DNA from 3 places in the Methylobacterium sp. ME121 genome. Region 1 is predicted to be linked to each of the others. Evidence: riboswitches for the same ligand, from Rfam matches in the RefSeq annotation. Region 1 holds a riboswitch; each other region holds the start of a gene.

Region 1 (5,061 bases):
CACGAAGCTGATGGCCAGCGACCGCGCGGCGAACTGCGCGGCCAGCGCGGCCGGAAGCTCCGACGCGGCCTCCGGCGCCTGCGGTGCGCCGACCGCGTGCGGGGCGATGATCAGGACGAGCCCCCCGAGGATGGTGATCAGCGCGCGGCGGATCGTGATCAGGTAGAGCCCCATCCCGGTCGCCGCGGCGGTCATCACCCACCACGCCTGGCGTGTCGCGAGCGGGGCCGCCGCGCTGCCGGGCAGTTCCGGCGGCAGGCCGAGGCCCGGCGCGAGGGCGACGCTGGCGAAGCCCGCCACCGCGAAGGCGAGCCCGACCTGTGGCGTGGGTTCGCGGCCGCAGGCAAGCATCACCGCGCCGAGCAGCAGCGCGTAGCCGACGCCGCCGACGAGGGTCGCGAGCCCGGTGAAGGCCATCCGCGGCAGGCCGGGGCCGGGCTGCCATTCCGGCGCGGCGTCGGGCGCGGCGTGGTCGTGCCCGGCATGGGCCAGCACGATCGGGAGCGCCCTGATCGGGAGCGTCTCGGCGGCCTGACGCGGCGCCTCCTGCTGCTCGTAGCGCTCGGCCGCGACGATCAGCGGCGAGGTCAGCGTGAGTTCGAGGCCCGTCACGACGGCAGCCGCGAAGAAGCCGGCGGCGAGGGCCGCCGACAGGAGCCGGATGATCATCCCTGTTCCGGGGACGTCAGTGGCAGGGGAAGTTCTGGGTGTGTCGGAAATCGTGCGCCGCGTTGTGGAGCGCGATCGCCGGCGAGAAGCCCGCCATGAACAGCAGGCCGAGGCCCAGCACGGCCGCGAGCGCGACGGCGATCGGGCGCTCCGACGCGCGGGTGCCGGCGGCGACGGGGGCGAGGGTTTGGGTCGTCATCAGCAGTGTCTCCAGCCGCCCCACCGGCGGCATTGCGGGATCCTGTCGTGACGGCAGGTCTCCTGGCTCGCGGCTCGGCGCGCCCGCCGCCTTCCCGGATCGCTCCGGTGGCGCTTGGCGGGCGCTCGCCGCTCACAGTTGCGGGGGCAGCCGCGGAATCGGGGCCTCGGACCCCTCACCGCATTCCCTTTTCACCCCGTCGCCGGGGCACCGTCACCCGGTCGTTGTAGACGCATGACCGCCGGGACACAACGGAGCGACGCCGGATCGCGGCCGATTCCCGCGCCGCGCCGCGGCACGGACGGGCTTGACGGCCGCGCCCCGGAGCAGGCACCGCCGCACCCGACACCCGCCCGGCGCGGGCGGTAAGCTCCCGGAGACCCGATGGCCCTGACAGACGATCCGACCCCGGTCCTCGTCGATCTGGCGGCCGGCCGAGACCCGCGGATCGTATCGGACGCGGGTACGAGGTGGCTCGAAGTCGATCTCGGCGGCCGTTTCCCGATCCACTCCGTCGCCCTGCGACCGGGGGGAGGGGTGGTCCCTCCGGAACCCGGCGACGTCGCCGTGGCGGTCTCGCAGGACGGCGCGACGTGGATCGAGCCGGACCTCGCCGGCTGGAGCGCGACCCCGGACGCCCTCGTGGCCGCCATCGTCCCCGACGAGCGGGCCTGGGCGCGCGCGGTGCGGGTCGCCGCGCCGGAGCCGGCCCGGATCGTCCCCGTTGCCGTCCGCGCCGAAGAGGCCGCCGTCGACCTGATCGCCCTCCGGGCGATGCTCGGCCTCGACGTGACGCTCCTGAACGAGAAGTCCGGGGCCAACGTCTACGTCACCTACAATCTCCAATCGGCGCCCGACCGCGCGAGCCGCGCCCTCGTCGGTCTGTCGCTGTTCGAGAACGGCGCCTTCGGCAACTGCCTCGTCCAGTACATCATCGCGGTGTCGGTCGCGAAGGCGCTCAACCTGAAATACATCAAGGTCCCCAAGGTCGACCGCAGCAAGGTGATCTTCCTGACCGAGCGGCTGACCTGCGACGGCATCACCTTCATCCCGCCGGACGAACCGCTGCCGCCGGACGGCTACTTCCTGTCGGGTCTGTACTTCGACCCGACGCAGTTCGAGCGCGTGACCGCGCTGCGGGGACCGACGGATTCGCGCGCGATCGTGCAGAGCGTGATCCGGCCGCTGTTCAACGGCCTGCCCAGGACCTTCCCGGCCAAGCCCGACGACCAGCTCCTGATCCACATCCGCTCGGGCGACATCTTCAGCACCTGGGTCGATCCGCACTACCCGCAACCGCCCCTCGCATTCTACCGGATGGTCATCGACCGGCTGCTGGCCGAGGGCCGGATCCGCTCGGTCAAGCTCGTCTTCGAGAACAGGCTGAACCCGGTCATCGCCGAGGTGGAGGCCTACGCGGCGCGACGCGGCCTGCCGGTGGAGATCCAGAGCGAGTCGCTGATCTCCGACGTCGCGGCCCTGGTGAACGGCCGCTACCTCGTGTTCGGGCTGGGAACCTTCGGACCGGGGATCTGCCACCTCTCGGACCACGTCGAGCAGGTCTTCTATTTCGCGTCGAACTGGCCGCAGGGCTTCCAGTCGATCCCCACCATCGGGAAGGTGGTCGAGGTCCGCGATCTCGAGGGCCGCTACATGAAGGTCGGGGAGTGGCAGAACACCGACGCGCAGCGCCGGACGATGGTCGATTACCCGGCCGAAGCCCTCGCCTTCGACGACGCGTGAATGGCCAGGCGGGCGGGGAGCGTCACGGCGCGGTCCTGAGATGCTCGGCGGGGGCGCCGGCCGGACGGGTCGGGCCGGCGTCGCGCACCTTCAGGGCGTCCGTGTACATCCGCTCGACGTCCGCCCTGAACGCGGCGCGCGAGTCCGGGCGCGTGTAGAACATGTGCCCGCCCGGATAGACCGCGAGGCTCAGGCGTCCGGCCGCGTAGGCGGGGACCTGCGCGAGCAGGAGCTTCGAGGCGAAGTAGGGCGTCACCAGGTCGGTGTAGCCGTGCGCCACGAGGACGCGCAGGTGCCCGTCGAGCGCGAGGTCGCCCTTGAGGTTCGACAGGACCTCCGGGGCCTGCCGGCCCGAGCCCCAGCTCCAGCCGCGATTGACCGCGTTGTTCAGGAGCTCGTAGCGCATGTTGGTCACCGGCCACTTCAGCGCGCGCGCGTAGAGGTCGAGCATCGCGCTGGTCAGCGGCGCCTGGAGGGCCGTGAGCTGGGGGTCCTCGAAGCTCGACTGGGCGGCGTCCGGGTTCGGGTCCCAGCCGGTGATGCCGGTGTCGTAGGCGCTGGTCACGCGGCCCTCGGCGCGGTCGATCTCGCGCTGGACGCTGCGGGTCGAGAGGCGCGCCGCCTGCGCGCGCACCAGGGCGGGGTCGAGGCCGACCAGGGGCGCGACCTTCTCGGTCATCCGGGCGACGGCCGCCGCATCGCTCGGCCCCTTCAGCAGATCGCTCAGGTACGGACCGGTGGCGTACGCCTCCGCGTCGCCGAGAAGGGTGGGCGTCGGCACCGTGCCGGCCCGCTCCAGGGCGCCGGCCGCCAGCGAGGGCAGCTTCAGCACGTAGCCCCAGGGGTTGGCCCGCGGCGTCTCCAGCCACGCGAAATCGAGCACCGGCGAGAGCAGCACCATGCCGGAGAGGCCGACGCCGATCTCCTCCTGGAGCTTCTCGGCGATCAGCGGGCCGCGGAATCCGCCGTAGCTCTCGCCGACGAAGAATTTCGGGCTCGCCATCCGGTCGTTGACGCGCAGGTAGCGGGCGATGGTCGCCGCCAGGGTCGAGGCGTCCGAATCGATCGACCAGTAGGCCTTGCCGTTCCCGTCCGCGGCCCGGCTGTAGCCGGTGCCCACGGGGTCGATGAAGACGAGGTCGGTGAAGCCCAGCCACGTCCCGTCGTTGGGCGTCAGCGTCACCGGCTGCGACGGGCTGATGCTGTCGCCGCCGACCGGCAGCCGCCAGGGCCCGATCGCCCCGATGTTGAGATAGGCCGACGCGGCGCCCGGGCCGCCGTTGACCGCGAAGGTGACGGGCCGCTCGCGGCCGGCCTGCGGCGCCATCGTGTAGGCGACGTAGGCGATCTCGGCCTGGAGCTTTCCCGCCTCGTCGACGAGGGGCAGGCTGCCGGCCGTGGCGGTGAAGTCGAGGGTCCGGCCGTCCGGCAGCGTGACGCTCTGCCTCGTCGTCGAATCGGGCGGGAGGCGGCGCCCCTCCGGGCCGCGCGGCGCCGGCTTGCTCTCCGCGGGATGCGGATGCGGCGCGTCCTGGGCCAGGGTGCCGGCGGGTGCGGCGACAGCCAGGGTGAGGGCGAGCGCGGCGCGCGCGAGACGTCCGTGGAGGGGCACCATCAAGCCTTCTTGTTCCAGCGTCCGGTATCGTCCTGCTGCCAGTAGGCCACCGCGTGGCCGGCGTCCTTGGCCTGTTTCCACTGCTCGCGGGCGCGCAGGAGGGCGTCCTGATCGGTCCCGTCGAACAGGATGCAGATCCGCTCGTACTGCCCGGCGTCGGGCGGCAGGTCGGCGCCCTCCACGAGGAAGCGGATCGAGGCCGTGTTGGGATTCACGTCCCGGAGCGTGAGCACCACCGGCTGACTCGCGGCGTCGGGCTCGCGGTCGGTGCCGTGCGGCAGGAAGCTCTCGTCGGAATAGGTCCAGAGGTGGTCGTCGAGCGCCTGCAGCCGTTCCTCGCTGGCCGCCTGGATCGCGGCCTGCCAGCCGCGGTCCAGCGAGCGCTCGACGAGGTTCGGCAGCACCTTCTCCAGGGGCTGCCGCTGCATGTGGTAGAAGAGGATCTCGGTCACGGCACCGAGGATATAGGGCCGCGGGGCGCCGCGCGAGCAGCGGCGCGCCGCCGCGGCCTCAGACCAGGCGGCTCTGCTCGATCGCGGCGCCGACGAACCCCTTGAACAGCGGGTGCGGCTCGAACGGGCGCGACTTCAGCTCCGGGTGGAACTGCACGCCGATGAACCACGGGTGCCCGACATGCTCCACGGTCTCGGGCAGCAGGCCGTCGGGCGAGACGCCGGAGAAGCGCAGGCCCTTGGCCTCCAGCCGCTCGCGATAGGCCATGTTGACCTCGTAGCGGTGGCGGTGCCGCTCCGAGATCTGCTCGGACCCGTAGATCTGGGCGATCTTCGACTCGGGGTCGAGCTTCGCCTCGTAGGCGCCGAGCCGCATCGTGCCG
Region 2 (5,061 bases), on a different contig from region 1:
GGCCACGAGAAGATCGTCTCGACCACGAGCGCGCCGCCCAGGAGTTCGCCGACATGCATGCCGGTGGCGGTCACGACCGGAACCAGGGCGTTCCGGAACACGTGTCGGCGTTGCACGGTTCGCTCGGGGAGCCCGCGCAGACGTGCGTAGAGGACGTGGCGCGTGCCCGCGACCTCCAGCATGCTCGCCCGCAGGAGGCGAGCGTTGACCGAGAGCGACATCAGGCAGATCGCCAGCGCCGGCATGACGAGATGCGCGAGTGTGCCTCGCCCCATCGGCGGCAGCCATCCCAGGGTGACCGAGAAGAGCGCGACGAGCAGGAAGGCGATCCAGAAGTTCGGCAGCGAGACGCCGAGCACGGCGATCCCACGCACGAGGCGATCCTGCCAGCCGCCGCGATGGGCGGCCGCCCAGGCGCCCAGCGGCAGGCTGACGGCAATGGTGACGGCGAGCGCGGTCCCGGCGAGTTCGAGGGTCGCGGGCAGGTAGCCGAGGAGCTCAGGCAGGACCGGCCGGCGCGTGACGTAGGAGAGGCCGAAATCCCCTTGCAGGGCGCGCCAAAGCCAATCGAGGTATTGGACGACGAATGGTCGGTCGAGGCCGAGCAGGATACGTGCGTCGGCGAGGGCGGCGTCGGTGGGAGGTATCTGCGACAGGCGCAGGTAGTCGAGGGCCGGGTCGCCCTGGCCAAGCCGCAGCATCACGAACACGAGGATCGACACGCCGAGTAGCATCGGCGGGATCAGTGCGAGGCGGGCGGCGATGAAGCGGAGCATCGGCGTGGCGGTCATCGGGCCGCCGGCCGCATGGCAGCGAAGGGGATCTCGTTGATCGTCGCGCCGAAGCCGACGTCCGTTATCGAGGTACGATGAACCTCTATGGCCACGGCGTGAGAGATCGGCAGGTAGATTGCGGCCTCGTGCAGGGTGGTCAGCAGCTTGGCATAGAGCCGTCGGCGCTCGGTCTCGTCGGTCGTGGCGAGCACTTCCGCGATGGTCGCGTCGATGCCCGGCTTCTCCGGCAGCCCGACCTGCGCCTGATAGTCTGCGTGTGACGGGGTGCGCATCGAACTGATGAAAGAGGCGGGATCGTAGGGCGGCCCCCAGGTCTCGCCGAAGATCAGGCCGAAGCGGCCATCCTTCTGGCGGGCCAGGATCGAACTCTCCTCCTCACCGATCAGCCGGACGTCGATGCCCACGCGGCTAAGATCGGACTGGAGAACCTCGGCAATCGCCCGCTGCTGAGCGTTTGTCCCGACGAAATCGATCTCGACGGCAAGGCGGCGTCCGTCCTTCTCACGCACGCCGTCACGCCCAAGCGTCCAGCCGGCGGCATCGAGCATGCGGGAGGCCGCGGCCCGGTCGAAGCCGTAGGGCTTCAGCCCGACGTCGGCGTACGGCACGCGCGGCGCAAACAGGAAGTCCGCGCGCGGCTCGATCCCGTCGAGTACCGTCCGGACCAGCGTGTCCTTGTCGACGGCGTGGTTGATGGCGAGGCGGACCGCCCGATCATCGGTCGGGAAGCGCGCGGAGTTCATCGCCAGCACCCGGGTCGCCAGCGGCGGCGAGACCGCTGCGGCAAAGTTCGGGGCCATGTCCCGAAGGCGGACGAAGGCTTCCGAAGGAATCTGGCCGGCCGCGCCATAGACGAAGTCGATCTCCCCCGTCTGCAGGGCGATGACGCGGGTGTTGGGATCGGGGATGACCTTGACGACGAGCCGGTCGAAGATGGGTCTCGGGCCCCAGTAACCCGGGGTGCTCTCGAACGTGTCGGAGACGCCGAGCTGAGTATCGACGAGCCGCCACGGCCCAGTGCCGACCGGCGCCCTGATGCCGACGGCCGTCGTACCGCCAGGGCCCATGGCGCTCGGAGACAGGAACCGGAAGGGCCGCGGCAGGGAAAGTTCGAGCAGCGTCGGGTAGTGCGGCGCCTTCAGGACGAGGCGGAACGCCAGAGGCCCGACAACTTCTGTGCGTTCGATCTGCTGGACGAGATCGAGCCACGCGTGCCGCGGACGGTTGGCCAGGATCGCGTCGAAGTTCGCCTTGACCGCTTTCGCGTCGAAGGGCGTGCCATCACTGAAGGTCACGCCGGGGCGCAGTACGAAATCGTAGGTCCGCCCGTCCTCAGAGATGGTCCACGAGGTCGCGAGCCAGGGCTCGACCGATCCATCACCGCGGTACTTCACCAAAGGCTCGTAGACGCTCGCCTGCGCGAACATCTGGTTGGGCGCGTAGAGGTGCGGGTTCAGCGGTCCGACATTCGAGGGCCACGAGTAGGTGAGTTGCCCGGCGGCTGTCTGGGGCGGTCCGAGGAAGCTCGCCGCCATCGCGGCGACGGCGAGGGTCGCCAACTTGGTCATGTATGGGTCGCGGTATGAGGATCGCCGCCGAACATCATACACCGCCCAAGCTTGACCGTGAACCCTTTCCAACAGGGTGTTCACCGCGACCGAGGATTGGACACCCTTCGCTAAGGTGTTCAGTACGTCCCACTTCTATCCTGTGGGAGCCCGGCGGACGTTCGTCGCTTGGCGAGGGTGTGAATTCAAAACGGATCGGCGGAAAGCCACACTGCTTAGACATCAACCGACGCCTCAAATGCCACACATCTGAACAACGTGCTTCCGTGCGTTGACGGATAGATGCACCGCAGCCTAGCTTGAGCAAGACGGTTCCCCTCGGGGATCAAAAGGGAACGCGGTGAGGTCAGGCCCGTGAGGGCTCGGCCGATACCGCGGCTGCCCCCGCAACTGTAAGCGGCGAGTCCTTCATCACCACGTCACTGGGCGGCCTCGTCCGGGAAGACGATGAGAGGGCGACGACCCGCGAGCCAGGAGACCTGCCGTCAGCCGTGGTCACACGCGGAGCTTGCCGGGCGGGGTGTCCTGGGAGGTGTCGCGGCGTCGTGGTTCCTTGGAGGACGCGACCGCCGAGGCCTCGTTCGCGGTGACGTGCCACAGCCGTCCCCCGAGGCCGTCCCGTGTCCAGTCCCGTTTCCTCCGCGCTCCGGCGCACGCTGGCGCTGTCCTGCGCCGCATCCGCGCTGCTCGTCTCCATTCCCGCCCGCTCGCAGCAGGTCGCCGCGCCCTTCGCCGATGCTCAGGGAGGCGCGCAGGCCGCGGTCTCACTGTCCGAGATCTCCGTGTCGGCTACCGGCGTGCTGACGCCGATTGCCAACACAGGATCGAGTGTCACTGTGCTCACCGACCGCCTGCTTCAGGAGCAGCAGCGCCGGACGGTGCCGGATGCTCTGCAGCAGGTGCCGGGCCTCAACGTCGTGCAGACCGGCGGCGCCGGCGGCCAGACCTCGGTCTTCATCCGGGGCACCAACTCGAACCACGTGAAGGTCCAGATCGACGGCATCGACGTCAACGACCCCTCGACCCCGAACCGCTCCTTCGACTTCAGCCAGTTGCAGACCTACGACCTCTCGCGGATCGAGGTGCTGCGCGGGCCGCAGAGTGGCCTCTACGGGGCCGACGCAATCGGCGGCGTCATCTCCGTCGTGACCAAGCGTGGCGAAGGGCCAGCTCGGGCAACGGCGACGGTCGAAGGCGGCTCGTTCGGCACCTTCAACCAGTTCGGCAACATTTCCGGCTCGGAGGGCATTTTCGACTACTCGGTCTCGGTCGGCCACATCCGGCAATCCGCCATCCAGGTCACCCCGTTTGAGCTACTGCCCCGCGGGGTGCCGTTGCGGACCGCCTTCACCGACATCAAGACGGTCTCGACCAAGCTCGGGGCGCAACTCACCGACGAGTTCCGCCTCAACTACGTGCTGCGCTTCTCAGACAGCGCCTATCTCGACCAGGCCGACGGCGGTTTCCCGTACGTGCCGCTGCCGTACCGGAACCTCAACGACCAGCAGCAACTGATCATGAGGGGCGAGGCCGAGTGGACCCCGGTGCCAGGCTTCCACAACGTCTTCGGGGCGAACTACTCGAAGTTCGACCGCCTGTTCGCCGGCCCGCTCGACCCGCTCGCGCCGCCGACGCCCACCACCTACCTCGGCGAGCGGACCCGGTTCGATTACCGCGGCGACTGGCAATTCTCTCCCGGCAACCTCGTCCTGTTCGGGGCACAGCGCGAGGACGAGCGCTTCGAGACGACCGGCATCGACCGATCCAACGGCAACACCGCCGGCTTCGCCGAGCTTCAGACGACACCCTTCGCGGGCGCCGCGCTGGTCGCCAACATCCGCCACGACGCGAACGACCAGTTCGGCGGCGCGACCACCTTTCGGGTGGCGCCGAGCTACATCGTGCCCGGCACCGGGACTCGCCTGAAGGGCAGCGTCGGCACCGGCTTCAAGCCGCCGACCCTGAGCCAGCTCTATCAGGACTACCCGGGCTTCCGATTCTTCGGGAACCCGAACCTGCGGCCGGAGGAAAGCTTCGGGTTCGACGGCGGCTTCGAGCAGCCGCTGTTCGACGGGTTCATGACCGTGGGCGCGACCTACTATCAGACCGACTTCAAGAACCTGATCCAGACGGCCTACTACCCGACCTTCTCCACCAACGTGAACGTCGGTCAGGCGACTGGCTACGGCACCGAGAGCTTCGTCGCCCTGCGCTTGAACGAGTTCTGGAGCGGGCGGCTCGACTGGACCACCACGGTGACGAAGGACGAGATCGCCCACCAGGAGCTGCTGCGCCGGCCACGCAATAAGGTCAGCGCCACCGCGATCTGGAACCTGATGCCGGGCTTGACCATGACCGGCTCTCTCATCGTGCTGGGGTCGTTCGTGGACGGAAACAGGGATTTCTCCGTGCCCCGCCTGAAGGCCCCCGGCTTCACGCTGGTGAACCTGTCGGTCAACTACGCCTGGAGCGAGACACTCACGGTGTTCGGGCGGATCGATAACCTGTTCGACCAGCGCTACCAGAACCCGACCGGCTTCCAGGGTCCAGGGCTCGCTGTCTACGGCGGCGTCCGCGTGACGTCTTTCTGAGGTCGCCGATGCCGTCGCGCCTCGTAATCACCTTTGCGGCCATGATGTCCGCCGTATCCATAGGCGCGGCGGCGGCACCCGTGCGGGTAGTCTCGATGAACCTGTGCG
Region 3 (5,061 bases), on a different contig from region 1:
GGGCTCAGGCCTCCGGGGCCTCGACGATCGGGTCGTAACGGGCGGCGTCGAAGCCCAGGAGGTTCCAGCTCTGGGCCATGTGGGGCGGGAGCGGCGCGCTCACGTCGACCGGCTTGCCGGTGCGCGGATGCGGGATGACGATCCGCCGGGCGAGCAGGTGGAGGCGGTTCTGGATTCCGCCCGGCAGCTCCCAGTTCTCCACCGAGAAGTATTTCGGGTCGCCCACGATCGGGTGGCCGATATGGGCCGCGTGGGCGCGCAGCTGGTGCGTGCGGCCGGTGACCGGCTTGAACGACAGCCAGGACAGCTTCTGGGCGGCCTGATCGACCATCGCGTAGTAGGTCAGCGCGTGGCTCGCACCCTCGTCGCCGTGCTTGGCGACCCGCATCCGCGCGTCGGCGTCCGTGGGTTCCTCCTTGGCGAGGTAGGTCGAGACGCGCCCCTGCCGCACCCGGGGAACGCCCGCGGTGAGCGCCCAGTAGATCTTCCGCGCCGCCCGGGACCGGAAGCTCTTGGCCAGCGTCGCGGCGGCGAGTCGGGTCTTGGCGATGATCAGGCAGCCGGCCGTATCCTTGTCCAGCCGGTGGACGAGGCGCGGCTTCTGGCCGTCCGGACCCGTGAGGGCGGCGAGCAGGCCGTCCACGTGGCGGACCGTCCCCGAACCGCCCTGGACCGCGAGGCCGAAGGGCTTGTTGAGGATCATCATGTCGGCGTCCTCGTAGAGGATCAGCGACCGGATGAACGCCGCGTCGTCCTGCTCGCGGGCGGCGCTGCGCGGCCGCTCGGTAGGCTGGTCCAGGCGCAGCGGCGGCACGCGCACGCTCATGCCCGGCTCCAGCCGGTCGTTCGGCTTGGCGCGCTTGCCGTCGACCCGCAATTCGCCCTTGCGCACGATGGTCTGCACGCGGGTGAAGGGCAGGAGCGGGAAGCGGGCGGTGAGGAAGCGGTCGATCCGCATCCCGGCCTCGTCCGGCTCGACCGTCAGGGTCTGCACGCCGGAGGCGAGGGTCGCGGAGGCGGCGGCGCGCTGCTCGCGCCGGGTCGGACCGGGCGCGGGGGCGGCGGCAAGGGCGGGGGAGGGGGCCGCCGAGCGCCTGGCCGGAGGCCGGCTGCCGGGCTTGGCCGCGGCGGCGTCCCGCGGTGCGTCGTCGCGCGGTGCGGCGGCGTCGCGGCGCGGCTTCGGGGGCCGGGCCGGCGCGGAGACCGCAGCGCCCTGCGATCCCCAAGGATCGCGGGTGCCGGCATCCTCGCCGCGGTTGCGGGCCGCGCGCTCGGCGGCGTCGCGGGCGCTGGTGCGCGGGCCCGTGCGGGCGCGGCCGTCGGCCTGGGCCTTGCCGCCCCTGAACTTGCCCGCATCGAACTTGCCGGCCTGGGGCTTGCGCCCCTTCGGCCCGCCGCTTCTGGGAGGTCGTGTCGTCATGCTTCCGCCGGCACCCGTCTTCGCGTCGGACGGAGCGTCCAAGCGCATGGGCCGCGGCGTCGCGGACGTCCGGACCGATGGGATTGCCCGGCTGTAGCATCGCCCGCGCCGAGCGGCAAAGGCGGTGGGCCGGCTCGGTCCGTCAGGGCTCCGCGTCCCACGCGTCGCGGAGCCGGGCCTTCAGGCCTGCGGGGAAGAGATCCGGACCGCCCGGGACGTCGAGCCCGTCCAGATCGCACCACCGGGCCACGCAGGCGGTGCCGGAATCCTCGTGGAAGACGAAGCGCTCCGGCCCGTCGAACAGCCCCGGCGGCAGGGCGACGGGGAACAGGAACAGCACCTCGTGCCCGACCTGCCCCTCGTGCGTGAAGATGTTCTCCATGACGCGGGGGCCGCCGAGCACCGAGACGGTGACGCCGAGTTCCTCCCGGAACTCCCGGATCAGGGCGTCCTCGACCCGCTCGCCGAAGGCGACGCTGCCGCCGAGGGGCCGGACGCCTTTCAGGCGCCCGTCATCCGCGCGGACCTCCGCCACGAGCAGGCTGTTGCCGCGCCGGGGCAGGCCCAGCGCCTTCACGCGAATCTCCGCAGGGGGCCGCCAGACCGTCATCCCGCACCGGCTAGCCCGTCGTCGGCGAGGCCGCAACGGCTCGGTGCCCCGCGCGCCGATCCACGGCAACAACCGGACACGCGGTTGACGCCCGGGCCCGCTACGGCCAAGCTGTGCTCGACGGTTCCCCTCGGGGATCAAAAGGGAACGCGGTGAGGGGTTCGCCCCGAAGCCGCGGCTGCCCCCGCAACTGTGAGCGGCGAGCCCTTCACCACCACGTCACTGGGTCACCCCGGGAAGACGGTGCGAGGGCGGCGACCCGCGAGCCAGGAGACCTGCCGTCAGCCGTGGTCACACGCGAAACGCGCCGGGCGGGGTGTCCTGGCGGGTGTCGAGGCGCCGCCAGTCCCGAGGGGAGGCGGTCGCCGAGGCCTCGTTCGCGGTGACGTGCCACAGCAAGCGCGCCCGCGACGCCGTTTCCCATGCCCGTCTCCGCCGCCTCGAGACCCTCGAGCCCTGTCCCGGGACGCCGTCGCGCGCCCGCACAGGCTGAGCCATCCGGACGGCCGACGCGTTGTAATGTTATTACAATGCGTGTACGACGCGGGGGCCGGCGCGCGCCGTGCACGGACCGCTTCTCCCATGTCATTCTCGACCTATCGCTCCCGCCTCGGCGGGCGGGCCCCGCTCTGCGGCGTTCTCCTCGCGCTCCTCGCCGGCCCGACCGCCGCCCAGGAGGCGGTCACCCTGGATGAGCTGTCCGTCGCGGGCGCGGGCGGCGACCCGAGCCGCCTCCCGCCGAACGGCCTCAACCTGCGCACGCCCGACCGGACCGCGAGTCGCCTCGGCCTGACGCCGCTGGAGACGCCGGCCAGCCTCGACATCGTGTCGGGCGAGACCGCGCGGCTCCGCGGACAGGATACGATCGCCGAGGCCGTGACCCAGGACGCGACCGGCATCACCACCATCGCGGCGCCCGGCAACGGCAACGGCGCGTTCACGTCCCGCGGCTTCGCCGGGCCGAACTCGATCCAGCAGCTCTACGACGGCACGCGCTTCTACGTCGGCGCCAACACCGTGACCTTCCCGTTCGACACGTGGAACGTCGAGCGGATCGAGGTGCTGCGCGGGCCGTCCTCGGTGCTCTACGGCGACGGCGCCATCGGCGGCGTCATCAACGTGGTTCCGAAGAAGCCGGTCTTCGTGCCGGTCAACGCCGCCCGCGCGGTCATCGGCACCGACGGGGTCGCGCGCCTCGCCCTCGATTCCGGCGGCCCGCTGGGCCAGGCGGAGTACGGCGACACCTTCGCGTACCGCCTCAACGTCAGCGGCAACCGCGCCGACGGCTGGATCCGGCCGGAGGGCGATTTCCGCAACCTCGCGGTCTCCGCCGCCCTGCTGTTCCGGCCGAGCGCCGACCTCGCGTTCACGCTGAGCCACGATCTCGGCTACCAGGAGCCCGCCCGCTACTGGGGCACGCCGCTCGTCGCGGGACGGATCCCGGACCTCATACGGTTCAACAACTACAACGTCCGCGACGCGAAGATCACCTGGGCCGACAACTGGACCCAGCTCAAGACCGAGTGGTCCCCCTCGGCCGACATCACGATCCGCAACACCGCTTACCGGCTCACCAGCCGGCGCCACTGGCTCGACGTCGAGCAGTACAGCTACAACCGCGGCACCGGGCTCGTGGACCGGGGCGACTACCTGGAGATCTACCACAGCCAGGAGCAGGTCGGAGACCGCCTCGACGCGACGTTCCGCGGGAGCCTGTTCGGGCTGCCGAACCAGTTCGTGGCCGGGTTCGACGTGAACCACATCGATTTCCGCCACACCAACAACTTCTACTTCGACCAGACCACCAGCGTGCCGCTCACCGGCTACGATCCGGGCCTGTTCCCGCAGAACGGGCGGGCCCGTCCGGCCTACGCCACGCAGACGAGCCAGGCCTCGGTCTTCGCCGAGGACCGGCTGATCCTGTCGGACAAGCTCTCGTTCCTCACCGGCGTGCGCCTCGACGTGCCGACGCTCAATCGGGAAGACCTGCAGACGGGATCGCGGTTCGAGAGGACCTACCGGGCGCTCGGCTACCGGTTCGGCCTCGTCTACAACCCGACGCCGGACAGCGCGCTCTACGCCCAGTACAGCTTCGCCACCGACCCGGTGAACAGCCTGATCACGCTGTCGCAGTCGCTGGCCGGCTTCAAGCTCGCGACCGGCGATCAGGTCGAGATCGGCGCCAAGGGTCTGGCCTTCGACGGCGCCCTGGAATGGACCGTCGCGGGCTACCGGATCGTCAAGGACAACCTGATCTCGGCGATCCCCGGACAGCCGACGCTCTCGACGCAGGTCGGGAGCCAGTCCTCGCAGGGTTTCGAGCTGGCGCTCGGCTGGCGCTTCGCGCCGGGCTGGCGCCTCGACGGCAACCTCGCGCTCCTGCACGCGCAGTACGACCGGTTCGACCAGACGGTGAACGGCGCCACGGTCTCGTATGCCGGCAACCAGCCGATCGACGTGCCGGAGCGCGTGGCCAACCTCTGGCTGACCTGGGACGTCACCCGCGACTGGACCGCGCGGGTCGGGCTGCAGAACGTCGGGCAGGTCTACAGCGACTTCGGCAACACGGCGCGGCGCCCGGCCTACAACCTCGTCAACGCGGTCCTGGACCATCAGGTGACGGCGGATTCGCGCCTGTCCGTGCGGGTCTACAACCTGTTCGACAAGGTCTACGCGATCTCGGGCAACGCGGTGAACGGGGTCGGCACCAACTGGCTGCTCGGGCGCCCGCGCTCGGTCGAGGTCGCCTACACGGTGACGTGGTGAGCCGGCCGCGGCGGTTCGGCAAGGCGGGACGGCGCTGGCTGCTCCTGTTCCACCGCTGGGCCGGGATCGTCGCGGGCCTGTTCTTCGCCCTGTGGATCGGATCCGGGCTGGTGATGCTCTACGTGCCGTTCCCGGCACTCACCGAGGCCGAGCGGCTGTCACGGCTCGCCCCGATCGCCTGGGATCAGGTCACGGTCGCGCCCGAGGCGGCGCTGCGGGCCGGCGGGCTCGGCGGCGCGCCGGCCGCCTTCGCGTTGGAGATGCG

Evidence for each region. Region 1 has a riboswitch for cobalamin ahead of ME121_RS04205 (CbtB domain-containing protein). Riboswitches for the same ligand answer to the same signal wherever they lie in the genome.
Region 2: linked by a shared signal. The riboswitch ahead of ME121_RS06435 (TonB-dependent receptor plug domain-containing protein) and the one ahead of ME121_RS04205 (CbtB domain-containing protein) in region 1 are both predicted to bind cobalamin.
Region 3: linked by a shared signal. The riboswitch ahead of ME121_RS20255 (TonB-dependent receptor) and the one ahead of ME121_RS04205 (CbtB domain-containing protein) in region 1 are both predicted to bind cobalamin.

What each region holds. Positions count from the first base shown of each region.
Region 1 is NZ_BBUX01000003.1:97,844-102,904, forward strand. It holds gene ME121_RS04200 (CbtA family protein) at 1-669, opposite strand, end outside; gene ME121_RS04205 (CbtB domain-containing protein) at 686-868, opposite strand; cobalamin riboswitch at 904-1,098, opposite strand; gene ME121_RS04210 (coagulation factor 5 8 type domain-containing protein) at 1,253-2,611, shown strand; gene ME121_RS04215 (S10 family peptidase) at 2,634-4,226, opposite strand; gene ME121_RS04220 (DNA polymerase III subunit chi) at 4,226-4,678, opposite strand; gene pyrG (CTP synthase) at 4,737-5,061, opposite strand, start outside.
Region 2 is NZ_BBUX01000005.1:113,959-119,019, reverse strand. It holds gene nikB (nickel ABC transporter permease subunit NikB) at 1-776, opposite strand, end outside; gene nikA (nickel ABC transporter substrate-binding protein) at 788-2,362, opposite strand; cobalamin riboswitch at 2,655-2,863, shown strand; gene ME121_RS06435 (TonB-dependent receptor plug domain-containing protein) at 2,983-4,953, shown strand; gene ME121_RS06430 (ABC transporter substrate-binding protein) at 4,962-5,061, shown strand, end outside.
Region 3 is NZ_BBUX01000036.1:10,042-15,102, reverse strand. It holds gene ME121_RS20270 (alpha/beta fold hydrolase) at 1-38, shown strand, start outside; gene ME121_RS20265 (RluA family pseudouridine synthase) at 5-1,420, opposite strand; gene ME121_RS20260 (NUDIX hydrolase) at 1,563-1,997, opposite strand; cobalamin riboswitch at 2,135-2,327, shown strand; gene ME121_RS20255 (TonB-dependent receptor) at 2,613-4,796, shown strand; gene ME121_RS20250 (peptidase) at 4,790-5,061, shown strand, end outside.